4 regions of the Citricoccus sp. genome follow, and region 1 is predicted to be linked to each of the others. Evidence: riboswitches for the same ligand, from Rfam matches in the RefSeq annotation. Region 1 holds a riboswitch; each other region holds the start of a gene.
The links. Region 1 has a riboswitch for S-adenosylmethionine ahead of PLJ28_RS01150 (O-acetylhomoserine aminocarboxypropyltransferase/cysteine synthase family protein). Riboswitches for the same ligand answer to the same signal wherever they lie in the genome.

Region 1 (2,192 bases):
CACGCGCTGACGTTGGCGGCGGCGAACCCCTCCTCGAGGTCCGCCAGGATGTCATCGATGCTCTCCACGCCCACCGAGAGCCGGACCAGGCCGGGGGTGACACCGGCGGCGCGCTGCTCGGCCTCCGTCAACTGGGAGTGCGTGGTGGAGGCCGGGTGGATGACGAGCGAACGGATGTCGCCGATGTTGGCCACCTGGTGGTGCAGGCGCAGGGCGTCCACGAACCGCGCGCCGGCCTCGCGGCCACCGGCGATCTCGAAGGACACGAAGCCGCCGGCGCCCTGGGGCAGGTACTGCTGCGCGCGCTCGTACCAGGGGCTGGATGCCAGGCCCGGGTAGATCACGGCCTCGGCCTGGGCGTGGCCGTCCAGGTAGTCGGCGACCCTCTGCGCGTTGGCCACGTGACGCTCCATCCGCAGGGACAGGGTCTCCAGGCCGAGGTTGAGCAGGAAGGCGTTGAACGGGCTGATCGAGCTGCCGAAGTCGCGCAGCAGCTGCACGCGGGCCTTCAGGATGTAGGCAAGGTTGGCCCCGAGGATGCCCCCGACACCCAGGTCCCGGGCGAACACCAGTCCGTTGTAGCTCTCGTCCGGGGTGTTGAAGCCCGGGAAGCGCTCCGGCTGGGAGGCGTAGTCAAAGGTCCCGGCGTCCACGATGACCCCGCCCATGGCCACGGCGTGGCCGCCGAGGTACTTGGTGGCCGAGTGCACGACCACGTCCGCGCCGTGCTCGATCGGCCGCAGCAGGTAGGGGGTGGCCAGGGTGTTGTCCACGATGAACGGCACGCCGGCGGCGTGGGCGACGTCGGCGATGCCCCGCAGGTCCGGCACGTCCCCGCGCGGGTTGCCGAGGGACTCGGCGAACAGCAGCTTCGTGGTGTCCCGGACGGCGCCCGTCCACTCCTCCAGGTCGTCCGGGTCCTGGACGAAGGTGGTGGTGATGCCGATCTTGGCCAGGGTGTGCTTGAACAGGTTCTGGGTGCCGCCGTAGAGGGAGGCCGAGACCACCACGTGGTCCCCCGCACCGGCGAGGTTGAGCACGGAGAAGGTGGTGGCCGCCTGCCCGGAGGCCAGCAGCAGGGCGCCCACCCCGCCCTCGAGGGCGGCGATCTTGCCCTCCACGGCCTCCTGGGTCGGGTTGCCGATGCGGGTGTAGATGGGCCCGAGGTCCTTCAGGGCGAACCGGTCGGCGGCGACCTCGTGGGAGGGGAAGTCGAAGGAGTTGGACTGGATGATCGGCAGCGCGGTGGCGCCGAAGGGGTTGACCTCCGGGATGCCGGCGTGCACCTGCCGGGTCTCGAAGCCCCAGTTCGCGGCGGAGTCCGTGGCGCCGGCCGGGTCGGTGTCCGGGGTGGCCTGGTTCGGGGTGTCAGTCATCGACATGGCTCCTGTATCCGTCCAGGGCCACCCGGTGGCATCACGGTGCCGTGAAGCATGCCGCGCCGTGGTGGCCCGCGCTTGCAGGTGCCGGTCGACACCCGCCTGGTCCTCACCCGGGGCACCCCACCGCGAGCTGGAGGGTTGCCGGCCAGCAAGCCGGGGCTCGATGCTGGCGCTCATGACCTGCGCCCAGTCTGCCAGATCGGTGCGAGCGGGTCATCCCGTTCGGTCACAGTGTGACCGCGGCCCCGCCGGAGTGTGATCTGCGCAACTTTTCAAGTGAGGGTAACCTAAGCGATCTCCGCCACGGGGAAGTGGGACGATATGGGCATGATGCGCCTTGATCACGTCTCGTACGCCGTCGGCCCCGAAGAGGGCCTCCCCGCCGCGGTGGCCCGGATCGCCGATGCCCTGGGCATCGAGCGAGTCAAGGGCGGGGTCCACCCCCGCTTCGGCACCCGCAACGCCATCTTCCCGTTGCGCAAGCACCAGTACCTGGAGGTCGTCGAGGTACTCGACCACCCCTCCTCCGGCAAGGCCCCGTTCGGACAGGCCGTGCGCGCCCGCTCCGAGATGGGCGGCGGCTGGATGGGCTGGTGCGTGGCCGTGGACGACCTGGCCCCGTTCGAGGAACGGCTCGAGCGCCAGTCCGTTCCGGGCAACCGCAAGTTCCCGGACGGCCGCGAGCTGACCTGGCGCCAGATCGGCATCAAGGGCCTCATCGCCGACCCGCAGGTGCCCTACCTGCTGCGCTGGGATGACGGCATGGAGGAGCTGCACCCCTCCCGCGCCGCGGAGCCGCAGGCGGAGCTG
Region 2 (2,192 bases), on a different contig from region 1:
CCCCTGGGCCTGGAGTCCGGCAAGTACGAGGCCGTCATCTCCAACGTCACGGTGACGGACGAGCGCAAGCAGAAGTACGACATGGCCAGTTACCGCGAGGACAAGCTCGGGTTCTACGTAACCTCGGACTCGGACATCCAACAGATCACCGAGGCGAAGGACGTGGCGGGTCTGAGGGTCATCGTGGGGTCCGGCACCAACCAGGAGAAAGTTCTGATGGCGTGGGATCGGCAGAACCGAAAGGCCGGACTGGATCCGGTGGACCTGCAGTACTACGAGGACGACTCCGCCGCCGGCCTCGCGCTGCAGGCCGGCCGGGCCGACGCCACCTTCGGTCCCAACTCGACCGGTGCCTACAAGGCCGCCCAGACGGGACAGACCCGGCTGGTCGGACTGGTGGCCGGCGGCTGGCCCGACACTGCGCACATCTCGGTGGCCGTGCAGAAGGGCACGGGGCTGGGTGAGGCCGCCCAGTCAGGACTGGACCACTTGATTGAAACCGGAGTGTACGGGCAGATCCTCCAGCAGTGGGGTCTGGCCGAGGAGGGAATCGACGCCTCCGCGCTGAACCCACCCGGACTGAAGGACTGAGCGGCCGGTGGGCGGACCGGCCGACACCTCCCGGCCCCGTCACAACCTGTCACAAACCCGGTCCCGACGCCGGCCGCAGCGGCCGACGCGACCGTCCGGCCCGAAGATGTCCCGACGTGCGGTTTTGTGACGCACCTGCCCGCCCGCCGCTGGACTCCCACCGGGTCCATCGAGTGGGATTGGCCCACCACACCATCCAGAGCGGCCGAGAGATCTGGCTCGACGACGCCGCAGCAACCAGCCAACCGACCCGGGACACCGGGACCGGCCGGCACGGTGCTACCGCCAGGATCGATGGAGGATCAAATGAATCATCACGCCACGGAACAGATCCACGCCGGCTACGAGCCCGAGGCCCCCTACTGGCCGGTGGCCGTGCCCATCCACCAGACGGCGGCCTACCGCTTCCCGGACCACGCCACGGCCGCCTCGATGTTCCGGCTGGAGACCCCGGGCTTCACCTACAGCCGCACGGGCAACCCGACCGTGGCCGTGTTCGAGAACCGGCTGGCGGCCCTGGAGGGCGGGATCGGGGCCATCGGCACCGCGACCGGCCAGGCCGCCGTCGCCCTGTCCCTGCTGACCCTGCTCCACGCCGGCAAGCACCTGGTCGCCTCCAGTCAGCTCTACGGCGGGACGGTGGACCTGCTGACGGACACCTTCGCCGACTTCGGCATTGAGGTCACGTTCGCCGACCCCGCGGACCCGGTGGCGTGGGCCGCGGCGATCCGGCCGGACACCCGCGCGTTCTTCCTCGAGGCCATCACCAACCCGCTGGCCACCCTGCCGGACCTGCCGGCGCTGGCGGACATCGCCCACGGCGCCGGCGTGCCGGTGATCGTGGACAGCACGCTGGCCACGCCGGCCCTGTACCGGCCACTGGAGCACGGCGCTGACGTGGTGGTGCACTCGGCCACGAAGTTCCTCGGCGGGCACGGCACGGTGCTCGGTGGGGCGATCGTGGACGGGGGGACCTTCGACTACGGCGCGGCCCCGGAACGGTGGCCACAACTGGCCCGGCCCAAGGCTCGCTACGGCGGGCAGACGCTCGTCGACCGGCACGGCCGCGGCGCGTACCTCGCGCTGGCCCGCAGCAAGTTCCTGCACGACCTCGGCCCGACCCTCGCCCCGGCCAGCGCCGCGCAGTTCATCCAGGGCCTGGAGACCCTCGAGGTCCGCATCGCCCGGCACGGGACCACCGCCCTCACGGTGGCCGAGCACCTGGCCGGGCACCCCGCCGTCGGGCGCGTCCACCACCCGGGGATCCCCGGGCACCCCAGTGCCGCCCTCGCCGCGCGGGACTTCCCGCACGGCACCGGCTCGGTGTTCTCCTTCGACCTGGCGGCCGGACCGGAGGCCGTGGGCCCGTTCATCGACGCGCTGGAGCTGTTCCAGCTCGTGGCCAACGTGGGCGACGTGCGCTCGTTGGTCTGTCATCCCGCCACCATGACCCACTGTCGCCTCGCCCCGGACCGCCGCGAGGCCGCGGGGATCGGCGAGACCACGATCCGGCTGTCCATCGGACTGGAGTGTCCGCAGGACCTGGTCGCGGACCTCGACCGCGCGCTGGCCACCGTGCCGGTCTCGGTACCGGCCACCGT
Region 3 (2,192 bases), on a different contig from region 1:
CGTCGAGGGCCCGCGCGGCGTGCAGCACGGTGGCCTCGGCGGTGAAGGCCTGGGCGGAGATCCGCCCGGTGGCCTCCTGGATCAGCGGGTCCTCGCGGAACGGCAGGCCCAGCCCGGTGTTGAAGGTGCGCTTGCGGGTGGCGATGGTGGCGACGGTGTCCCGGCGGGCGGCCCGGGCGATGCCGGCCAGCACGGCCAGCAGCACGAGCTGGAAGAAGGCGGCCTCGTGGACGGCCTCGGCGCTGCCCGCGGTACGGTCCAGCACGGCGTCCTCGGGGACGGTGACGTCCTCGAAGAGGGCCGTGCCGGTGCCGGTGAGCTTCTGCCCGAAGCCGTCCCAGTCGTCCTCCAGCGTGACACCGGGGGCGTCCGTGGCGACGACGGCGAAGCGGCGTCCGTCCTCACCGTCCAGTGCGGCGGAGACCCGCGTGTAGTCCGAGAAGATCGATCCGGTCGCGTAGAGCTTCCGGCCGTTGAGCACCCAGCCCTCCCCGCTCCGGGTCAGCACGGTGTTCAGGGTGCCCAGGGCGTTGCCGCCCTTCTCGGTGGACGCGTTGCCCACCGTCGCCCCCGCCAGCACCCGGGGGTACCAGGCGTCCTGGAGGCGGCCGGGCAGGAAGCGCAGGGATTCCACGAAACCGTAGTGGGACCGGTACAGGTGGGCGATGTTCGAGTCGGCCTCGGCCAGGTCGATGAGCAACCGGGTGAAGTCCTCGATGCTCACCCCCGGCCCTCCGTGGGCGGCCGGGACCCGCAGGGTGCCGAACCCGGCGCGGTCCAGCCTGCGGACCTCCTCCCGGGGCAGCCGGCGCTCCAGGTCCCGTTCCAGGGCACCGGCCGCGATCGAGGCGAAGACCGGGGCGAAGTGCTCGCGCAATCCCGCGTAGGAGGCGGGCAGGCCCTCGGCGAGGTTCGCGGCCCCGGCCTCCGGTCCCGGCCGGGAGAGGTGTTCGGTGGTGGCGGCCTTCTCGGCCGTGCTCTGCGACATTCGGCGGTCCTTCCGGTCACACCGAGGATTACCGGCAGTCACGCCAACGGCTGGTCCGGCGCAGGCAGCGGACGCCGACGCACAGACCGACTGCAGATCCGGGATCTCCATCGGTCCTGGCCTTAGCACCCGTCGTTGGGGAGATGATCCCCTCGGGTTGCTGCGGCGTCGTCGAGCCAGGTCTCTCAGCCGCTCTGGATGGTTACGGGTTCACCCTAGCAATGGATCCCCGGGGCGTGGATGTCGCCCACGTCACGTCAGGACACACAGTCACCCCGCGGTGGCGTCCCCGGACCGGGTCATGGCCCCCGCCGCCAGCGTCACGCCGCTGTGCGAGGGGTCGCCGTCGAATTCCTCCTGGGAGACGTCCACCACCGGGAACCGGTCGAGGTCGACGCCGTCCGGCACCGGCAGCGTGGTGGTCTGGCCGGACACCGTGCCCAGCGAGATCAGCCGGCTGGCCTGTTCGTCGCGCAGCCACACCTCGTAGTACCCCTCCTGGGGCCCCTCGGAGACGTCGACGGTCAGGCGCAGGGCGCCGTCGGGCTCGGCGACCATCTCGGCGCGCCCCTCCACGTCCCGCTCCGTCACCGGCGCGAGGACCGCCTCGCCGACGGCGACCGGCTGGGGCGGCGTGTCCTGCCCGCTGTCCCCCTGGCCCACCAGGCCGGCCACGACGGCGGCACCGACGGCGCCGACGACCAGCCCGGCGGCCGCGGCGGCCGTGATGACGGGCCACCGGCGTCGCTGGGTCCGGGGCAGGAAGCTCACCGTGCCGGCGTCGTCGGCACCGAGCGTCCCCCCGCCACCGTGCCCTCCGGGCGCGGTCTCCGCAGACGTGCCGGACGTGCCGGCCGGCTCCGGGGCGCCCGGGACCGCGGCGAGACCGGGTCCGGCGTGGGGATCCTGCCGGAGGCCCAACTCCCGTTCGATGCCCGCCCACACGTCGGCGGACGGCTCGTGGAGGCTGACCGGTGCCGCGAGCGCGGACACCACGCGCTCGGTCCGGTCGAGGTCCAGGCGGCAGTCGGGGCAGGAGCGCAGGTGGGCGGCGGCCCCGGGGCCGGGCGCCTGGCCGGCGGCGATCGAGGCCAGGTCCTCCTCGGTCAGGTGCCGTTCAGCGGTCTCAGCCATCGTTCACCTCCAGTGCTGCTCGAAGCCGGGCCAGTCCCCGGTGGACATGCGACTTGACCGTTCCCAGGGG
Region 4 (2,192 bases), on a different contig from region 1:
AGGCCGTGGCCATGTTCGCCTACGGGGTGAACGACGACGACGGCACGCGCCTGTGCGCCCCGGTGGACATGGTCACGGGGCCGGGCAACATCTACGTGGCCGCGGCCAAGCGGGCGCTGCTCGGGACCATCGGGATCGACGCCGAGGCCGGTCCCACCGAGATCGCCGTGCTGGCCGATGCCACGGCGGACGCGGAGTGGGTCGCGGCCGACCTGATCAGCCAGGCCGAGCACGACCCGATGGCCGGTTCGGTGCTCATCACCACGTCCCCGGAGCTGGCCCGGGACGTGGTGGCCCAGGTCCAGGAGCAGGTGCCGGGGTCGTTCCACGAGGAGCAGGTCCGTCAGGCCCTGACCGGTCCGCAGTCCGGGATCCTCGTGGTGGACACCCTGGCCACGGCCATCGCGGTGGCCGATGCCTACGCCGCCGAGCACCTGGAGGTGCACACCGTGGACGCGCTGGCCACCGCGCGCCGGATCCGCAACGCCGGGGCCGTGTTCGTGGGACCGTACTCCCCCGTGCCGCTGGGCGACTACTCCTCCGGGTCCAACCACGTGCTGCCCACCGGCGGGTCCGCCCGGTACTCCTCGGGGCTGAACACGGTCAGCTTCCTGCGGCTGCAGCAGCTGATCCGGTACTCCGAGACCGGGTTGAAGGAGTTGGCATCGAACATCTCGGCACTGGCCGGGGCCGAGGGGCTGCCCGCCCACGGGGAGGCCGTGGCCCGGCGTTTCCGGTAGCCCCCGGTCACCGCCGGGTGCCGTCCCGCGTCGGCGGCAACCGGCTCCGCAGCACGTGACGGAGGTCACCGTCACAGGCGTTCACATCCGCAGAAGGCCTTTGACCCGTCGCCCCGGCCGTCGTTACGCTGAACCCAGAATCACGAGTTCCCGCTGTTACAGCCCTGGCTTGCGGGACGGCAACCCTCTTCACGCAGTAGTGGGGTGCTCCAGGTGATGATTCGGCCTTCCGGGCAAGCCGGCGGGCAAGTACCGCGTCTGAAGCAGGTACCGGAGGGGCACCGCCCGAGGTCACACTGTGGATGCGCCCTCGAACGGAGGACTGACATGACCGCCCTGGCCACCATCGACCTGAGCCGCACCGCCACCCTGGACACCGACCTGTCCGCCCAGACCCTGCGCTCGGCCTTCTCCCACTTCCCCTCCGGCGTCGCCGCGCTGTGCGGCCTCGCCGATGACCAGAAGGAGGGCCTCGTGGCCTCGTCCTTCACGGTGGGGGTCTCCCTCGAACCGGCACTGGTGTCCTTCGCCGTGCAGAACACCTCCCGGACCTGGCCGCGGCTGAAGCGGGCCGAGCGCATCGGGATCTCGATCCTCGCCGAGGGCCACACCGACGTCTGCCGCCAGTTGGCCTCCAAGGACGGGGACCGCTTCGAGGGCCTGGGCGTTCGCGCCTCGGACCGGGGCGCCCTGTTCCTGGACAACGCCGCGCTGTGGCTGGAGACCTCCGTCTACGCGGAGGTCCCGGCCGGCGACCACCACGTGGTCCTGCTCGAGGTCCACGGCGTCCACGACCACTCCTCCGAGCACGAGCCGCTGGTCTTCCACCGTTCGGCCTTCCGCAACCTGCGCACCGCCGAGGGCAACCAGTAACCGGCCCACCCGTATCCTGGTCCGCATGCCGAACGCCCCGCAGCCACCGAGCCAGGTCCGCCTGGACGCCTGGCTGTGGGGCATCCGCATGTACAAGACCCGCTCGGCGGCGACGGCGGCCTGCCGGGCCGGCCACGTGCGTCTCAACGGCCAGCCGGCCAAGGCGGCCCAGCCGGTCAAGCCCGGTGACACCATCCGGCTGCGCCAGCCGGGCCGGGAGAGGGTCCTGGAGGTCACCGGCCTGCTGGCCAAACGGGTCGGGGCCGCCGAGGCGGTGCGCCACTACGTCGACCACTCGCCGCCGCTGATCCCCCGGGAACTGCTGGCCGTCCCCCAGCGCGATCGCGGCGCAGGGCGCCCCACCAAGCGGGACCGCCGTCAGATGGACCGGCTCCGCGGCCGGGATCCTCAGCCCTGAGGAAGCGAAGCGGACCGAAACAGACTCAAAAACCGAGTAGGGCGGCGCCCGATGACGTGGTCGTCGGCAGTGCACGTCGGGTAGTGCCTACTAGTGCCCCATTCACAGCCCTCTCATAGGTTGGGGTGCTACCAGTCCACCCCGGGCTGGATCCAGCGGAC

Region 2: another riboswitch for S-adenosylmethionine. It lies ahead of PLJ28_RS11865 (O-acetylhomoserine aminocarboxypropyltransferase/cysteine synthase family protein); the one in region 1 lies ahead of PLJ28_RS01150 (O-acetylhomoserine aminocarboxypropyltransferase/cysteine synthase family protein).
Region 3: another riboswitch for S-adenosylmethionine. It lies ahead of PLJ28_RS09205 (acyl-CoA dehydrogenase family protein); the one in region 1 lies ahead of PLJ28_RS01150 (O-acetylhomoserine aminocarboxypropyltransferase/cysteine synthase family protein).
Region 4: another riboswitch for S-adenosylmethionine. It lies ahead of PLJ28_RS04635 (flavin reductase family protein); the one in region 1 lies ahead of PLJ28_RS01150 (O-acetylhomoserine aminocarboxypropyltransferase/cysteine synthase family protein).

What each region holds. Positions count from the first base shown of each region.
Region 1 is NZ_DAOMPX010000002.1:5,982-8,173, forward strand. It holds gene PLJ28_RS01150 (O-acetylhomoserine aminocarboxypropyltransferase/cysteine synthase family protein) at 1-1,376, opposite strand, end outside; SAM riboswitch class IV at 1,449-1,563, opposite strand; gene PLJ28_RS01155 (VOC family protein) at 1,704-2,192, shown strand, end outside.
Region 2 is NZ_DAOMPX010000040.1:10,467-12,658, reverse strand. It holds gene PLJ28_RS11870 (ABC transporter substrate-binding protein) at 1-591, shown strand, start outside; SAM riboswitch class I at 781-892, shown strand; gene PLJ28_RS11865 (O-acetylhomoserine aminocarboxypropyltransferase/cysteine synthase family protein) at 898-2,192, shown strand, end outside.
Region 3 is NZ_DAOMPX010000023.1:33,395-35,586, reverse strand. It holds gene PLJ28_RS09205 (acyl-CoA dehydrogenase family protein) at 1-988, opposite strand, end outside; SAM riboswitch class I at 1,093-1,193, opposite strand; gene PLJ28_RS09200 (anti-sigma factor domain-containing protein) at 1,259-2,122, opposite strand; gene PLJ28_RS09195 (RNA polymerase sigma factor) at 2,115-2,192, opposite strand, start outside.
Region 4 is NZ_DAOMPX010000008.1:38,981-41,172, reverse strand. It holds gene hisD (histidinol dehydrogenase) at 1-740, shown strand, start outside; SAM riboswitch class IV at 879-998, shown strand; gene PLJ28_RS04635 (flavin reductase family protein) at 1,068-1,613, shown strand; gene PLJ28_RS04630 (RNA-binding S4 domain-containing protein) at 1,639-2,031, shown strand.